Regions from separate parts of the Erwinia sp. HDF1-3R genome, predicted to be linked through region 2. Evidence: riboswitches for the same ligand, from Rfam matches in the RefSeq annotation. Region 2 holds a riboswitch; each other region holds the start of a gene.
The links. A riboswitch is a leader RNA that binds a small molecule or an ion and turns the genes downstream of it on or off. The one in region 2 is predicted to bind thiamine pyrophosphate.
Positions count from the first base shown of each region.

Region 1 (5,413 bases), 640 kb from region 2:
GACAATCCGTCCTCAATTAAACAGAACGTGAGTTGTATGGAAGCCTGGCTGCAACACCTTGTTACGCAATCACTGGCCTTTTCGCTATTGGCTATTGGGGTGATCACCTTTTTCGAGTCGCTGGCGCTGGTCGGCCTGCTGCTACCCGGCACGGTCCTGATGGCTTCCTTTGGCGCGCTGATTGGCAGCGGACAGATTGGGCTGTATCCCGCCTGGGCAGTCGGCACGTTGGGCTGCCTGATTGGCGACTGGATTTCGTATCTGATTGGCTGGCAGTTTAAGGGGCCGCTGCATCGCTGGTCGTTTATCAAAAGGCATCAGAAAATGATGGATAAAACCGAACATGCGCTGCATCAGCACAGTATGTTCACCATCATTGTGGGGCGCTTCGTGGGGCCGACGCGGCCGCTGATCCCGCTGGTGGCCGGCATGCTTGAACTGCCGGTTAAGAAGTTTATCCCGCCGAATATCATTGGCTGCGTGCTGTGGCCGCCGCTCTATCTGCTGCCGGGTATCCTCGCGGGGGTGGCGATTGACGTTCCTAAAGACGCCAGCAGCGGCAGCTTTAAATGGCTGCTGCTGGCGGTTGCAGTGGTGGTCTGGCTGGGCTGCTGGCTGGGATGGCGCTGGATGCGATCGAAAAAGCAGTCCGACTGGGCAACACCCTGGCTGCCCGCATCCCGCCTGCGCTGGCTGGCACCGCTGATGCTGCTGCTTGCCGTCGCCAGCTTTACCGCTATCCAGTTCCACCCGATGATGCCGGTTTTCCGCCATCTGCTGTGGCACGTGTTTATCGGCGGCTGAGTGTGATACCGCTGTGGCACGTGTTTATCGGCGGCTGAGTGTGATGTCGCTGTGGCACGCGTTTATCGGCGGATGAAGGTGATACCGCTGCGGCAGGGCGTTATTAGTGGCTGAGGGAGATGTCGGCATTTCCGGCATCCCGTCAGCGCAGAGCAATCCCTAACACCGCCGCCTCGGCGACCTCGCCGTTGAGCAGCGCACGGGTGCTGCCATCCCAGTAGATTTTCCCGTCCACCACCAGCACGCTGCGGGGGGCGATGCGCGCGGCGTCCCCGACGCTGTGCGACACCATCAGCAGGGTAATATTACGCTCAAGGCAAACCTCGTCCACCAGCTGGAGCATCTCTTTGCGCAGCGCCGGATCCAGCGCTGAAAAAGGCTCATCCAGCAGCAGCACCGGCTGCTGACGCACCAGGCACCGCGCCAGCGCCGCACGCTGACGCTGACCGCCGGAAAGCTCGCCGGGCAGACGTTGCAAATAATCCTGCAAACCGACGCGCTGCGCGATGTTGCGCAGCGTCTGCTTTTGCTGCTCATTCAGCCTCAGCCCCGGATGCAGCCCCAGCCCGATATTCTGCGCCACCGTCAGGTGGGGAAACAGATTATTTTCCTGAAACAGCATCGAAACCGGGCGTTTCGCGGGGGGCGCAAGGCGCTGTTCCTCGCCGTTAATCAGCAGGCTGCCTCCGTCCACCTGAAGAAAACCGGCGATCAGGCTGAGCAGGGTACTTTTGCCCGCGCCACTGGGGCCAAGCACCGCCAGCCTTTCGCCCGCTTTCATGCTGAACGTGAAGCGCATCGGGAGGTGGTCATAGAGATAGGTCAAATCAGTCAGCGTCAGCATGGCGTCCCGGCAGTTTTTCAATCAGGGTGAACAGCAAAAAGCACAGCATCAGCAGGAGCAGGGCGGTAACCGCGCCGTCTGCGCTACGGTAAGCGCCAATTTGCTGATAGAGGTAGAACGGCAGGGTGCGGAAATCGTCGTTGCCGAACAGCGCCACCACGCCAAAATCACCGACGGAGAGTACGCAGGCAAAGGCCAGAGCCTGCGCCAGCGGCACCCTGAGCGCGCGCAGCTCAATGAGCCGCAGACGATTCCAGCCGCGAATATCCAGCGACAGGCACAGACGGTTATAGCGTTCAGCGATATCGCGTAGCGGGTTTTCCAACACCTTCATCGCATAGGGGATCGCCATTAGCGCGTTAGTGAAGATAATAATGCCGTCAGCCTGCTGGGGCAGCCCGACCGTTTGGTTCAGCAGCAGAAAAAAGCCGGTCGCCAGCACGATCCCCGGCATAGCCAGAATCAGCATTCCGCTCAGTTCGAGTGACTCGCCCCATCCCGGATGCTGACGCAGACGTAGCTCGCGGCTGCTCCACAGCAGCATCACCGTCAGGATCACGCTAAGCATGCCCGCGCCCAGCGCAATACGTACCGAGGTCAGGGTTGCCAGCCACAGCGGCTTTTGCCGGAGCACGGTCAGCAGGCCGGCGTTCAGCCCGTCCGCCACGATCGCCAGCAGCGGCGGAAGCAGCAGTAGCAGCGCCAGCCCGATAGCCAGCCCGTCGCCCAGCTTTGCCAGCAGGCTGTCCTCGGGATTGCGCCAGCCCGCAATGCTGTTGCTGCCGGAGGGCAGAGCTTTGCTCAACCGCTGGCTGAGTATCACCAGCCCCAGGCAGCAGACCATCTGAATCATCGCCAGCAGCGCCGCCCGGCCAGGATCGTAATCGAAGCTCAGCGCCTGAAAGATCGCCAGCTCGATGGTGGTCGCTTTTGGCCCGCCGCCCAGCGACAGTACGGTGGCAAAGCTGGCGAAGCAGAGCATAAAAATCAGCGCACCCGCAGGAAGGATCTGCCGACGCAGCCAGTACCACTCCACGCGATAAAAATGGTTCCAGCCGCGCAGCCCAAGCTGCGCCGCCAGCTGTCGCTGCTCGCCGGGGATAAGCTCCAGCGTTTGTAAAAACAGACGGGCTGCCAGCGGCAGGTTGAAGAAGACGTGCGCCAGCAGGATGCCCTGCAGGCCATAGGGGGAGAAGTGGTAATTAATGCCAAGCAGGGCGCAGAGCTGGGCCAGCCAGCCCGTTCTGCCGTAGACGCTGAGAATGCCAAATACCGCGACCAGGACCGGCAGAACCAGCGTCATGGCGCAAAGGCGCAGCAGCGTACGTCTGCCGGTAAAGCGGCGGCGGTAGAGCGCACGGGCAAGGGGGATGGCGGGGATAACCGACAGCGCCGCCGACAGTAGCGCCTGCCCGAAGGAGAAGCGCAGGACGTGCCAGAGATAGTCATCATCCCAGATGTCACGCCAGTTTATCGCCGGAGCATTCTGCCAGAGCGCGGTAAAGGCCAGCAGCGCCGCTGCAACCAGCAGCGTGGCGGCCACACCGCCAGGCACCATCCAGCCGGTGATCAGCGGCTGACGGCGCGTTGCCATTCACTTATCCATTGGCTGCGCTGGCTGGCGACCTCTTCCGGCGTGAACGTCAGGGTCTTCGCCGGGATGGTCAGCGTATCAAATCCGGCTGGCAGGGCGGTTTTCACCACCGGATACATCCAGTTGCCGGTGGGAATGCTCTGCTGGAAGGGTTTATCCAGCATAAACTGCATAAATTTCTGCGCCAGTTCTGGCTGCCTGCTCGACTTTAGCTGCCCGGCCACTTCGACCTGAAGGTAGTGCCCCTCCTGGAAGTTCGCCGCCGCGTACTGGCTCTTTTTCTCTTCGATCAGATGATAAGCCGGGGAGGTGGTGTAGCTCAGCACCATATCGCCTTCTCCCTTCAGGAACAGGCCATAGGCTTCGCTCCAGCCTTTGGTGACGGTGACGGTTTTTTGCGCCAGTTTCTGCCATGCCTGCGGCGCGCTGTCGCCATAGACCTTTTTCATCCACAGCAGCAGCCCGAGGCCCGGCGTACTGGTGCGCGGATCTTCATAGATGACCCTAAGCGGACGATCGCTGTCGACCAGTTCCCTGAGGCTTTTCGGTGGGTTTTGCAGCCGGGTCTTGTCATACACGAAGGCAAACCAGCCGTAGTCGTAGGGCACAAAAGTGCTGTTATGCCAGCCGCCAGGCAGGGTTATGCTATGGGTATCGACCTTTGCGGGCGCAAACAGGCCGGTTTTCTGCGCGGCATCCAGCAGGTTGTTATCCAGCCCGAGCACCACGTCGGCCTTGCTGTTTTTGCCTTCCATCCGCAGTCGGTTGAGCAGCGAGACGCCATCTTCCAGCGCAACATATTTCAGTTCGCAGCCGCAGCGCGCTTCGAAGGCTTTTTTAATCGCCGGGCCAGGGCCCCATTCGGCGGAAAAAGAGTCGTAGGTATAGACCGTTAGCTGGGGCTTTGCCGCAAGCGCAGGGAGGGAGATCAGGACCAGCAGGGGCAGCACTTTTTTTAACACTTTGCGTTCCTTAACAGGTTAGGGGGTCGCAAAGGATCTGAGCGGGAGAATACTCTCAAATCCCTACGCCGGTACAAGCCGGATCAGGTTCGACGGGTCTGTCTCAGCGAAAAAAAACGGCTGCGCGAGCAGCGTGATAAGAGCGTGGTTTTTCGCACCCCGTTGAGAACGGACTATTCTAGTGATTTCCCCGCCCGGGCGAAAGCGTCATGATTCCGGCGGTGCAAACCAGGCAGATTTGAAGTCGAACCAGCCCAGCGTATTCATCCGTACGCCGCGCATACTGCGCTGGCCTTCCAGCAGCAGCCAGTGGTGAAAAAGGGGGTGCAAATAACCGCTTGCAAGCAGCTGCTGGCTCCATTCGGCCAGCGGCAGGCTGTTTTCTCGCCAGCGCCGGACATCCTGCTGCCAGTTAATGGAGATACAGTGGTGCACCAGCGGGATCTCATACAGCAGGGCGAAGACCGAGAACGCCAGTGGCAGGGTGAAATTAGCACTGCCCAGCCAGATGTCGCTTTCGGCATCTCCCCGGTGCCAGGTGTCGTAATCGACCTGGCGGGTCAGCAGTTCAACGCCCTGTGCTGCCAGCAGCGGGGCCAGCGTGTTAGCGATGCCCTGGTGCTCAATGTGATCGTTGTACCAGGTGAGCGTCAGTGAGGTCAGCCCATCGGGCTTTGCCAGCGGTGCCATGTCGCGGCGATGATGCCAGCGTGGCAGCAGGCCGTAAGCCGGAAACCAGTAGCGCTGGTAGCCCGGCTCCGATCCGTTGAGCAGGGCGATCGGGTTTAGCACACTGCTCACCCAGCGACGGATCTGCTCATCGCGGCCGTTCGCTGAACGCTGATCGAACAGCAGGAAGTAGCAGCCCTCCTCGAGGCGGCTCTCCTCAGATTTTTCGTCAAGCGTCGAACCCTGTAGCTTGACCCCTGAGTAGACCAGCTCCTCGCTGATTTCCGGCAGTACCCAGATACTGACTTCATCAATCAGCGCCCGGTAGCCAAAGTAGTCGTCAAAGGCCTTAATGCGCAGCCGGGTCTGCTGATTGCCCACCACGGCATAGGGGCCGGTGCCGACCGGCTGGCGGGAAAAATGGGGCAGGGTGGGCCACTCGTTCGGCAGGATCATGGTACTGACGCTGCCCAGCAGCCAGGGGAGCCAGCTGTCGGGATAGGCCAGATGGAGATCGAGCGTCCAGGGCGTAGATGATTC
Region 1 covers NZ_CP155071.1:942,530-947,942, forward strand. Annotated here, with positions in the region: gene AAGR22_RS04230 (DedA family protein) at 37-804, shown strand; gene thiQ (thiamine ABC transporter ATP-binding protein ThiQ) at 947-1,648, opposite strand; gene thiP (thiamine/thiamine pyrophosphate ABC transporter permease ThiP) at 1,632-3,242, opposite strand; gene thiB (thiamine ABC transporter substrate binding subunit) at 3,218-4,204, opposite strand; TPP riboswitch at 4,247-4,376, opposite strand; gene sgrR (HTH-type transcriptional regulator SgrR) at 4,412-5,413, opposite strand, start outside.
Region 1: another riboswitch for thiamine pyrophosphate. It lies ahead of thiB (thiamine ABC transporter substrate binding subunit); the one in region 2 lies ahead of thiC (phosphomethylpyrimidine synthase ThiC).

Region 2 (5,413 bases):
GAACATCCTGATGGATCCCGTGACCCAGGTTGAATACGTGTCCATTGCCGTGGCCAAACCCTTCCAGGATGCCCGCGACCTCCTGCCCGATACGCGCAGGGGACGCGTAAAGCATAGACGGATCCATATTCCCCTGTAGGGCAACTTTATCACCCACGCGGCGGCGGGCGTCGCCGATATCGGTGGTCCAGTCCAGCCCCAGCGCGTCGCAGCCGGTAGCTGCCATCGCTTCCAGCCACTGGCCGCCGCCTTTGGTAAACAGGGTGACCGGCACGCGGCGTCCGTCATTCTCACGGATCAGGCCGTCCACGATTTTGTGCATATAGTGCAGGGAGAATTCAAGATAGTCCCGTCCCGTCAGTACCCCGCCCCAGGTGTCGAATATCATCACCGACTGCGCACCGGCACGTATTTGGGCGTTCAGGTAGAGCGTGACGCTGTCGGCCACCTTATCCAGCATCAGATGCAGGGTTTCAGGCTCGGCATACATCATTTTTTTCAGTTTGGTGAAGGCTTTGCTGCTGCCCCCTTCAACCATGTAGGTGGCCAGCGTCCAGGGGCTGCCGGAGAAACCTATCAGCGGTATTTCACCCTTCAGGTTTTTACGGATAGTGCGCACCGCATTCATCACATAGCCCAGATCCTGCTCCGGGTCGGGCACCGGCAGCTTCTCAACATCAGCGCGGCAGGTGATCGGTGAGGAAAAACGGGGGCCTTCTCCCGCCTCAAACCACAGGCCCAGCCCCATGGCGTCGGGGATGGTAAGAATATCGGAGAACAGGATCGCCGCATCCAGCGGATAGCGACGCAGCGGCTGTAGCGTGACTTCGCAGGCCAGCTCGGCATTTTTGCACAGCGACATAAAATCACCGGCGATGGCACGGGTCGCCTTATATTCTGGCAGGTAGCGTCCGGCCTGGCGCATCATCCATACCGGGGTCACATCCACAGGCTGGCGCAGCAGGGCGCGCAGATAACGGTCGTTCTTCAGTTCACTCATCTTAAACGCTCTCTCAAAATCAGGCGCACAGTATAACATTCATTCCGCTTCAGCGCGGCAAAGCGCCACGGTATCCTCGATCAGCCGCCGCGCCACGGTACCGGGCGGTGGAAGCTGGGGCAGCGCCTCATGGTGATACCAGGCCGCATCCAGCAGCTCTTTGGGATCAATGTGTATGTCACCGCTTTCATAGTCGGCCATAAATGCCATCATCAGCGACTGGGGAAACGGCCATGGCTGAGAGGAGACATAGCGCAGATTTTTCACTTTTAACCCGCTCTCCTCCATGACTTCACGCGCGACGGTTTGCTCCAGCGTTTCACCCACTTCGACAAACCCGGCCAGCACGGTGTAGATGCCGTTGCGGTGCTTAGTATGCTGCGCCAGCAGGATCTCCTTGCCGCGACGAATGGCGACAATGATGCAGGGGGCAATCTGCGGATAGTATCGCTGCCGGCAGTGACCGCACAGGCTGGCCCACTCGGTTTTGCTTGAGTGCATTTCATGCCCGCAGTAGCCGCACCACTTATGAGAGCGGTAGAACTCAGCCAGCTGGATCCCGCGCCCCGCCAGCTGGAACAGGCCGACATCGCCGTCGAGGATCTGTCGCAGAGTGCCCATCTCATTCGGACGGCTATCGCGTATCAGCCACACCGGCTCGCCCTGCCATTCACCGATCCGCATAGCTTTTGACCCAACCAGGCCTAATTCCTGCGCACTTCCCTGCGGCAATTGACCTTTCGGCAGCCATAGTTTATGTTCGTGACTGACAACCCACCAGCCAGCGTCTACGCTTGAAATCTCAACTTCCATAAATTGCACATCCTCAGCTAAATCGGCTTTCTGCGTAACGGGATTGGGATCGGGCACTTAAAATATCACTTTCGGAGTCACACATGCTCAACCAACTAGAAGTCCTGACCGCACGCGTTGCCGGGTGTAGTGGCCTGGTGGACTTTTGTCTGCAATCCCGCAAGCAGTTACTGGTTGCCTATTATCAAATGGTTGGCATTAAGCCTAACAAGGAATCCCATACTCCGCTCGATGAAAACGCACTGGATACCTTTTGTCAGCGTCTGGTCGATTATCTCTCCACTGGTCACTTTACGGTGTACGAGCGCTTTATCGAAGAGATGAAAGGCAGCGAGCAGCTGGCTAAGGCCGCGCTGATCTATCCGGCGCTTCAGGCGAACACGGCTGAGATTATGCAGGTTTATGATACTCATCTGGAAACGGCTATCGATCACGATAACTATCTTGAGTTCCAGAACGCGCTTTCTGAAGTGGGCGAAGCGCTGGAAGCCCGCTTCACGCTGGAAGATAAGTTTATACAGCTGGCGCTGGACAAGCAGGCGGATACCCCACCGGCCGCTAACGATTCTGCCCTGGCCCGTCCCGCCTGAAACGTTATCCGTTTGTAAAATCCTTGTAGTTTCAAAAAAGGCCCCCTATGCTGAGGGGGCAATGGCGTAACGCGCGGCCGCCGCCGTTACCGCCGTTCTGGTTCTCCCTCCGGGAGACCAGAATTCTTCTTGTCGGAGTGCCCTTAGGGGCTGAGACCGTTAATTCGGGATCCGCGGAACCTGACCAGGTTAATACCTGCGTAGGGAACAAGAGTAACTTTTCAGTCAGGGTGTGCTGCTGTTTACCCACACTTTGCGCTTACTCCTCCGAACTCCGGACAAGCATCTTTTCCCGATTTATCAGGAACATGCTATGTCTGACCTTGAAAAGAAAACCACCCGCCGCGAACAGCGCGCGCAGGCTCAACAGTTTATCGACTCCCTCCAGGGCACCGCCTTTCCTCACTCAACGCGCATCTGGCTTGAGGGATCACGTCCCGATATTCGCGTTCCCCTGCGTGAAATCCAGCTCAGTCAAACCCGAGTCGGCGGCAGCAAAGACGCCCCCCGATATGAAGATAATGAGCCCGTGCCGGTTTATGACACTGCCGGCCCCTATGGCGATCCAGAGGCCAGCATTGATGTTCATGCGGGCCTGCCCCGGTTACGCGAGGGCTGGATTGGTGAACGCGCCGACACGCAAACGATTGAGACGCTCAGCTCAGCCTACACGCAGCAGCGTCTCGCCGATGAAGGGCTGGATCACCTGCGCTTCGAACACCGTCCCCTCCCCCGACGGGCGATGCCCGGCCACTGCGTCACCCAGCTGCACTATGCCCGACAGGGCAGGATCACGCCGGAGATGGAGTTTATTGCGCTGCGAGAGAATATGGGTCGCGAGCGCATTCGCGGTGAGGTGCTTCGCCAGCAGCATCCGGGCAACAGCTTCGGTGCGCATCTGCCGCAGGACATCACGCCGGAATTTGTGCGGCAGGAGGTCGCCGCCGGGCGCGCCATCATTCCTGCCAACATCAATCATCCTGAATCCGAGCCAATGATTATCGGCCGCAATTTCCTGGTCAAAATTAACGCCAATATCGGCAACTCAGCGGTCAGCTCCTCCATTGAGGAAGAGGTCGAGAAGCTGGTCTGGTCAGCGCGCTGGGGAGCCGACACGGTCATGGATCTCTCCACCGGTCGTAATATTCACGAAACGCGCGAGTGGATCCTGCGTAACAGCCCGGTACCCATCGGCACCGTGCCCATCTATCAGGCGCTGGAGAAGGTCAACGGCGTGGCGGAAGCGTTGAACTGGGAGATTTTCCGCGACACCCTGCTGGAACAGGCGGAACAGGGCGTGGACTACTTCACGATCCACGCAGGCGTCCTGCTGCGCTATGTGCCCATGACGGCGAAACGCCTGACGGGCATCGTGTCGCGCGGCGGTTCGATTATGGCGAAATGGTGTCTGTCGCATCATAAGGAGAGCTTTCTTTATCAGCACTTCCGCGAGATATGTGAACTCTGCGCGGCCTATGACGTGTCACTCTCGCTGGGCGATGGGCTGCGTCCTGGCTCAATTCAGGATGCCAATGACGAGGCGCAGTTTGCCGAGCTGCGCACGCTGGGCGAGCTGACGAAGATTGCCTGGGAGTACGACGTGCAGGTGATGATCGAAGGCCCGGGACATGTGCCGATGCAGATGATCCGTCACAATATGACCGAGCAGCTGGAACACTGCCACGAGGCGCCGTTTTATACCCTTGGCCCTCTGACCACGGATATCGCGCCGGGCTACGATCACATTACCTCGGGTATTGGCGCGGCCATGATTGGCTGGTTCGGCTGCGCGATGCTGTGCTACGTCACGCCCAAAGAGCACCTTGGCCTGCCGAATAAAGAAGATGTGAAGCAGGGACTGATGACCTACAAGATAGCGGCCCACGCCGCCGATCTGGCTAAAGGACATCCCGGCGCGCAGATCCGCGATAACGCCATGTCGAAAGCGCGCTTCGAGTTCCGCTGGGAAGATCAGTTCAATCTCGCGCTCGATCCCCATACCGCCCGCAGCTATCACGACGAGACGCTGCCGCAGGATTCCGGCAAGGTTGCCCATTTCTGTTCAATGTGCGGACCTAAATTCTGCTCCATGAAAATTTCCCAGGAAGTGCGTGATTACGCGGCGAAGCAGGAGGATAAAGTATGAGCCGTGGTCCGTTTCCCTTAACCGAAGCCCGGCTGGGTCTCTACCCGGTCGTTGAAACGGTCGCCTGGATTGAGCGCCTGCTGGATGCGGGCGTACGCACCATCCAGCTGCGGATTAAAGATCGGCCGGAAGCGGCGGTGGAAGATGAGATTGCCGCTGCCATCGCCCTGGGCAGGCGCTACCGGGCGCGTTTGTTTATCAACGATTACTGGCAGACGGCGATCGGGTATCAGGCCTATGGCGTACATCTGGGTCAGGAAGATCTGGACGTCGCCGACCTGGATGCCATTCATCGTGCCGGACTACGCCTGGGGCTTTCGACGCACGATGACGCCGAACTGGATCGTGCCCTGAAGGAGCAGCCATCTTATATCGCCCTCGGCCATGTTTTTCCGACCCTCACTAAACAGATGCCCTCCTCCCCGCAGGGCATAGAAGAGCTTAAGCGTCATCTTTCGCGCCTGCAGGGCGTATCAACGGTGGCCATTGGCGGTATCAGCCTCAGCCGCGCGCCTGCCGTGCTGGCAACCGGCGTGGGGAGTATCGCCGTAGTCAGCGCCATTACGCAGGCCGACAGCTGGCAGGAAGCCACCGCGCAGCTATTGCAGCTGGCGGGACCGGGGGGTACAGAGCATGTATAGCAACCCGCGTTTAGTACCTGTCAGCCATCAGCGCCTGGCCGGGTCGGGAGGCGCACAGCATGTTCAGTGACGGTGATTTTATGCGTTACAGCCGCCAGCTGCTGCTGGAGGAGTTCGGTCCTGAAGGGCAGCGCAAACTTCAGGCCGCCAGCGTCCTGATTATCGGCCTGGGCGGCCTGGGATCGCCTGCGGCGCTCTATCTTGCTGCTGCCGGGGTTGGGAC
Region 2 covers NZ_CP155071.1:306,222-311,634, reverse strand. Annotated here, with positions in the region: gene hemE (uroporphyrinogen decarboxylase) at 1-1,000, opposite strand, end outside; gene nudC (NAD(+) diphosphatase) at 1,040-1,813, opposite strand; gene rsd (sigma D regulator) at 1,897-2,403, shown strand; TPP riboswitch at 2,527-2,627, shown strand; partial or broken gene thiC (phosphomethylpyrimidine synthase ThiC) at 2,717-4,537, shown strand; gene thiE (thiamine phosphate synthase) at 4,546-5,190, shown strand; gene AAGR22_RS01465 (HesA/MoeB/ThiF family protein) at 5,250-5,413, shown strand, end outside.

Region 3 (5,413 bases), 540 kb from region 2:
GTAAAGCGACATATAACTGGCCGGCGCTGACGCCGGCAAGATGAATATTGAAGATAAGGATAAAAGATGGCAACGCCTCATATTAACGCTGAAATGGGCGACTTCGCTGATGTGGTTCTGATGCCTGGCGATCCGCTGCGTGCAAAACACATTGCGGAAACCTTTTTGCAGGACGCAGTGGAAGTGAACAACGTACGCGGCATGCTGGGCTACACCGGCACCTATAAAGGGCGCAAAATTTCGGTAATGGGCCACGGTATGGGTATCCCATCCTGCTCGATTTATGCTAAAGAGCTGATCACCGAGTTTGGCGTGAAAAAAATCATTCGCGTTGGATCCTGCGGTGCGGTGCGCGCCGATGTGAAACTGCGTGATGTGGTTATCGGTATGGGGGCGTCAACCGACTCCAAAGTGAACCGTATGCGCTTTAAGGATCACGACTTCGCGGCCATTGCTGATTTCGAGATGGTGCGTAATGCCGTCGATGCGGCAAAGGCGCTGGGCGTGGACGCGCGGGTGGGAAATATCTTCTCAGCCGACCTGTTCTATACCCCGGACCCGCAGATGTTTGACGTGATGGAGAAGTACGGCATTCTGGGCGTGGAGATGGAAGCGGCCGGGATCTACGGTGTGGCGGCGGAGTTTGGTGCTAAGGCACTGGCTATCTGTACCGTTTCTGACCATATCCGTACGCACGAACAGACCACGGCAGAAGAGCGCCAGACCACCTTCAGCGAGATGATCCAGATCGCGCTGGAGTCGGTACTGCTGGGCGATAAAGCCTGATAACCCCGCACCAGCCGCCAGTCCGATAGATTCGCTGGCGGCGCACTGCGTCGCCCGGCCGTCGCTTTTGCGTCTGCCGGGCATTATTCAGCATGAAGGCCCGTCTCCACCGTCGTTAATCACCTTCTCCAACATCAATGGACTTCTACCGCGTAGTCCGCCACCGGCGTCATCTTCTTAATCAGCTTATTATCAAACAGAAACTGTTCGTATGCCTGGTAACGGGCAGGGTCCAGCTTTGCCGGGTCTTTCGCGAACAGGGGCAGAGAGTTTTGCCAGGCAAGCTGATTCAGCGGCGTATTTAATTCCGGGTGGGCTTTGGCAAACGCCAGCCAGCTCTCCTGCGGATGAGCCAGCAGATAATCGGTGCCTTTTTTCAGCGCGATAAGAAATTTCTTTATCCGGGGATCGTTGACCGCATCGCGGTTGGCGACGATCACCAGTTCGTCATAGGCCGGAACGCCATAATCTTCCACGTTGAAGACCACCGGGTCTTTCCCCTTTAGCTTCAGTTCCTGAGCTTCAATATTGCGGTAGCCGCCAATCACGGCGTCAACCTGACCGGCCAGCAGCGCGCTGACCAGCTGGAAATTCACGTTAATCAACCGCACATTATCAGCCTTGAGGTGTTCATGTTTCAGCATGGTGCTGAGGGTTGCCTGCTCAATGCCGCTCACCGAATAGCCTATTTTCTTCCCGGCCAGACCGGCAGGGGAGGTGATTTTTTTATCCAGAGTGATAACCGTATTCAGCGGCGAAGTGATCAGCGTGCCAATGCGCACCAGCGGCAGGCCCTGATCCGCAAAGAAGTGCAGCTGGGGCTGATAGGTAATGGCCAGGTCTGCCTGTTTTGCGGCAACCAGGCGCGGCGGCAGGGCGGCATCGGAAGGCGACACTATGTTCACATCCAGCCCCTCGGCCCGGAACGCGCCGATCTGCTCAGCGACCATAATGGGCGCGTGGTCAGGATTGATATACCAGTCGAGCACCAGGGTCAGCTTTTCCGCTGCCAGCGCATGGCCGCTCAGTGCCGCGGTCAGCAGCAGTCCGCACAGGGTATTTTTCACCGTTAATGATTCCTTGATTAGCTATTTTCGGGCGCCCAACGGATCAGGCGGTGGAGCAGCGCATCAATCGCTACCCAGAGTAATACGGTCATCAGTACCAGAATGAACAGCGCGGCAAAGCAGATATCGGTCTGCATTCGGGCGTTGGCGTTAAGCATCACGTACCCCAGCCCCTCTGCCGAACCGACCCATTCGCCAATAATCGCGCCGATGGGGGCGACGGCAGCGGCCATCCGCAGACCGCTGCCGAAGGCGGGTAGCGCGGCCATCAGCCGGACATGCAGCAGCTGTGCCCGGCGCGTGGCACCCATCGTTCGGGCAAGGTCAAGCCAGTCATTGTTAACCCGACGGAGGCCGTCATAGAACGCGGAGGTCACCGGAAAGAAGATCACCAGCACGGCCATCGCCACCTTAGCGCTCAGCCCGAAGCCGAACCACAGCACCAGCAGCGGCGCCAGCGCGAAGACGGGGATGGCCTGGCTAGTCAATACGACGGGCATCAGCCAGCGCTGGAGCCGGGGCGAAAAGGTCATACAGAGCGCCAGCAGCGTGCCCAGCAGGACACCGAGCACTAAGCCGCTTAGCACCTCTGAGGCGGTGATCAGACTGTGCCAGGCCAGATAGCTCAGGTTGTTCCAAAGTGCGCAGGCAACCGCCGCAGGCGAGGGCAGCAGGAACGCCGGAATAGTGCTTAAGGTTGCCAGCCACCACAGCAGGAGCAAACCGCAAAAGATCACACCTCCCCGCATCATTCTGCGGCCCTCACCAGCTGTCGCATCAGTTCACCCTGACTGGTTAACAGATTAGGGTCGTCCGGCGCGCGCGGAGGCTGCCCGACCAGGGTGTGACTGTCATCAATGTGGGCGGGGGAACCCGCCAGCACCAGCAGGCGATGGCTGAGGCGGCAGGCTTCCATGGGATCGTGGGTGATCAACAGCACGGTATTATCCACCAGCAGCTCGGCGGCCAGCGTCTGGATTTTGGCCCGCGTGAGCGTATCCAGCGCGGAGAAGGGTTCATCCATCAGCACGACCGGGCGACGCTCATACAGCGTGCGCGCAATGGCGGCGCGCTGGCGCATCCCACCGGAGAGTGCCGCAGGCAGCATTTTCCCATGACCGCTTAATCCGACCCGCTCCAGCAGATGGGTGGCCCATTCCCGATCGCCTTTTTCTCCCCGCAGACGAGCGCCCAGCATGATGTTATCCATCACCGTCAGCCAGGGATAGAGCAGATCTCTCTGGCCCATCCAGGCGATACGGCCCGCCAGGGGGAGCCCATCGCTGCCGCTGACCGTACCTGCGTCGGGAGCCGCGAGGCCAGCGATGATTTTCAGCAGGCTGGTCTTGCCGCTGCCGCTGGCACCGAGCAGCGCCACAAAGCTGCCTGGCGCGATATCAACGCTGAGATGTTGGAAAATGGTGCGCTGGCCAAAGCTAAGGCCAAGATTGCGACAGGCAATGCCCGGTGGTCGTGCGCCGCTCACGTTTCTGACGCCGCGTTCAGCCCCATTTGCCACAGGATATTGAGAGACGTGGACGCCGCGCGCATCTCTGGCAGGGTGCGCAGTTTGCTGACCAGCAGGCCATAGTGGATGAGAAACAGATAATCCTGCGTCAGATAACGGCGGAAAGCGGCATGGGGAAGCGTGCCGGAAGCCAGCTGTTGCAGGAAGGGGTGATTAACATAGTGCTGCCACTCTGCGCCCGCATGCTGGCGAAGACGACCATACAGGCCCTGGCTGAAATCAGGGATGGGTAGATGAGACACTGAACCTCCGAAAATAGGTGGAGATCCGGACACGCAGAAGTGTGAACAGGCAATTGATCAGTGCCAACCCGTCCCTTCGCTGGCATGACCCAGATCAGGTTCAAAGGGTTCGGCTTACGCCATCTCAGCCCATTACTGGACACCCCTCGGAGCAGACTGTTATACGATATTTTATTTTTGATTACAACGCCGTAACAAGGACAGTAACGCGGGGGAACCTGTCGGTTAACGGCTCCGTGCAGGCCCCATTTCCGCTATTTTAGGTTCTCTGGTGACGATGGGCTTTCGCTGCTCTCATCCTCATCATCCTCTCTTACCGGATGGTTGGCGGTAAGCAGAAAGGGCGACTGCTGCCAGCGGGTGCGGCGGGTGCGCAGCAGCGTCCGGCTGAGAATAATGCCGATAGCCAGCGCCAGCAGCATCATCAGACGCAGAATATTGGTGGTGTTATCCACCTGACGGGATTCGGTGACCAGCACATGAGTGTCCAGCGTGACGCGCAGGAAGCCGCGCGGACCATCGGGGGTATCCAGCGGCTGCACGATCTGATGATTGAAGTAGCTGCCCGCGCGATGGCCATCCAGCGCCAGCCGATCGCGCACGTTAATGGTTTCCCCGCTGTGAGCCAGCAGCGCACCGTTGTCGTCGTAGACCGAGGCATCAAGAATGCGGCTGTCCGTAGTCAGCAGCGCAATGGCCTCGGTAATTTTCTGCCGGTTATCATCGCTGTTTTCCATCAGCGGCGTCAGGCTCCAGGCAACCTGTCGCGTCAGCGTTCGGGCCAGCTCCTCGACCTGCGCTGAACGGGCCATCTGATGACCCAGACTGAACCATGAGGCACCCTGCATCAGCATCACCAGCAGAGTGAGGCAGATCAGCACGATCGCCGTACGGTGTAGTCGGAATTTTAATCTGGCCTTTGCCATCTTCACCCTTCATATTTTTTCAACGAACGCCGTCCGCCTCTTCGCTTTATGTTGCCAGAACCGGGGCTGACAGGGTAGCCTCTTGCGTGGTTAATATGTCCCTACAGGAGCTGTAATGCCAAATAGTCTGACCTGGTGCGACCTGCCTTCCGATGTCTCTCTCTGGCCGGGGTTACCTCTCTCTCTTAGCGGTGATGAAGTCATGCCGCTGGATTACCGCGCTGGCCGCACCGGCTGGCTTCTGTACGGCCGCAAGCTTGATAAAGCCAGCCTTACGGCGCTCCAGCATCAGCTGGGTGCAGCGATGGTTATCGTCAGCGCCTGGTGCGTTGATCAGTATCAGGTCGTGCGCCTGGCGGGCTCACTGACTCCGCTCGCCACACGTCTGGCCCATGAAGCGGGCCTGGACGTCGCCCCGCTGGGGAAAATTCCGCACCTGAAAACGCCCGGACTGCTGGTCATGGACATGGACTCTACCGCGATAGAAGTGGAGTGCATTGATGAAATCGCAAAGCTGGCAGGCTGCGGCGAGCAGGTGGCGGAAGTGACGGAGCGGGCGATGCGCGGCGAACTTGATTTCGCTGCCAGCCTGCGCCAGCGCGTTGCCACGCTGAAAGATGCGGATGCCAACATCCTGGTTCAGGTGCGTGACCAGCTGCCGCTGATGCCGGGTCTGACGCAGCTGGTGGAAAAACTCCAGGCGCTGGGCTGGCACGTGGCGATCGCCTCCGGCGGCTTTACCTTCTTTGCCGAATATCTGCGGGACAGACTCCATCTCTCTGCTATTGCCGCTAACGTGCTGGAAATCCGCGACGGCAGGCTGACGGGTGAGGTGCTGGGCGATATTGTGGATGCCCGCTACAA
Region 3 covers NZ_CP155071.1:845,315-850,727, forward strand. Annotated here, with positions in the region: gene deoB (phosphopentomutase) at 1-4, shown strand, start outside; gene deoD (purine-nucleoside phosphorylase) at 67-786, shown strand; gene AAGR22_RS03895 (ABC transporter substrate-binding protein) at 921-1,853, opposite strand; gene AAGR22_RS03900 (ABC transporter permease) at 1,871-2,602, opposite strand; gene AAGR22_RS03905 (ABC transporter ATP-binding protein) at 2,602-3,339, opposite strand; partial or broken gene AAGR22_RS03910 (hypothetical protein) at 3,357-3,623, opposite strand; TPP riboswitch at 3,678-3,780, opposite strand; gene AAGR22_RS03915 (YtjB family periplasmic protein) at 3,878-4,549, opposite strand; gene serB (phosphoserine phosphatase) at 4,665-5,413, shown strand, end outside.
Region 3: another riboswitch for thiamine pyrophosphate. It lies ahead of AAGR22_RS03910 (hypothetical protein); the one in region 2 lies ahead of thiC (phosphomethylpyrimidine synthase ThiC).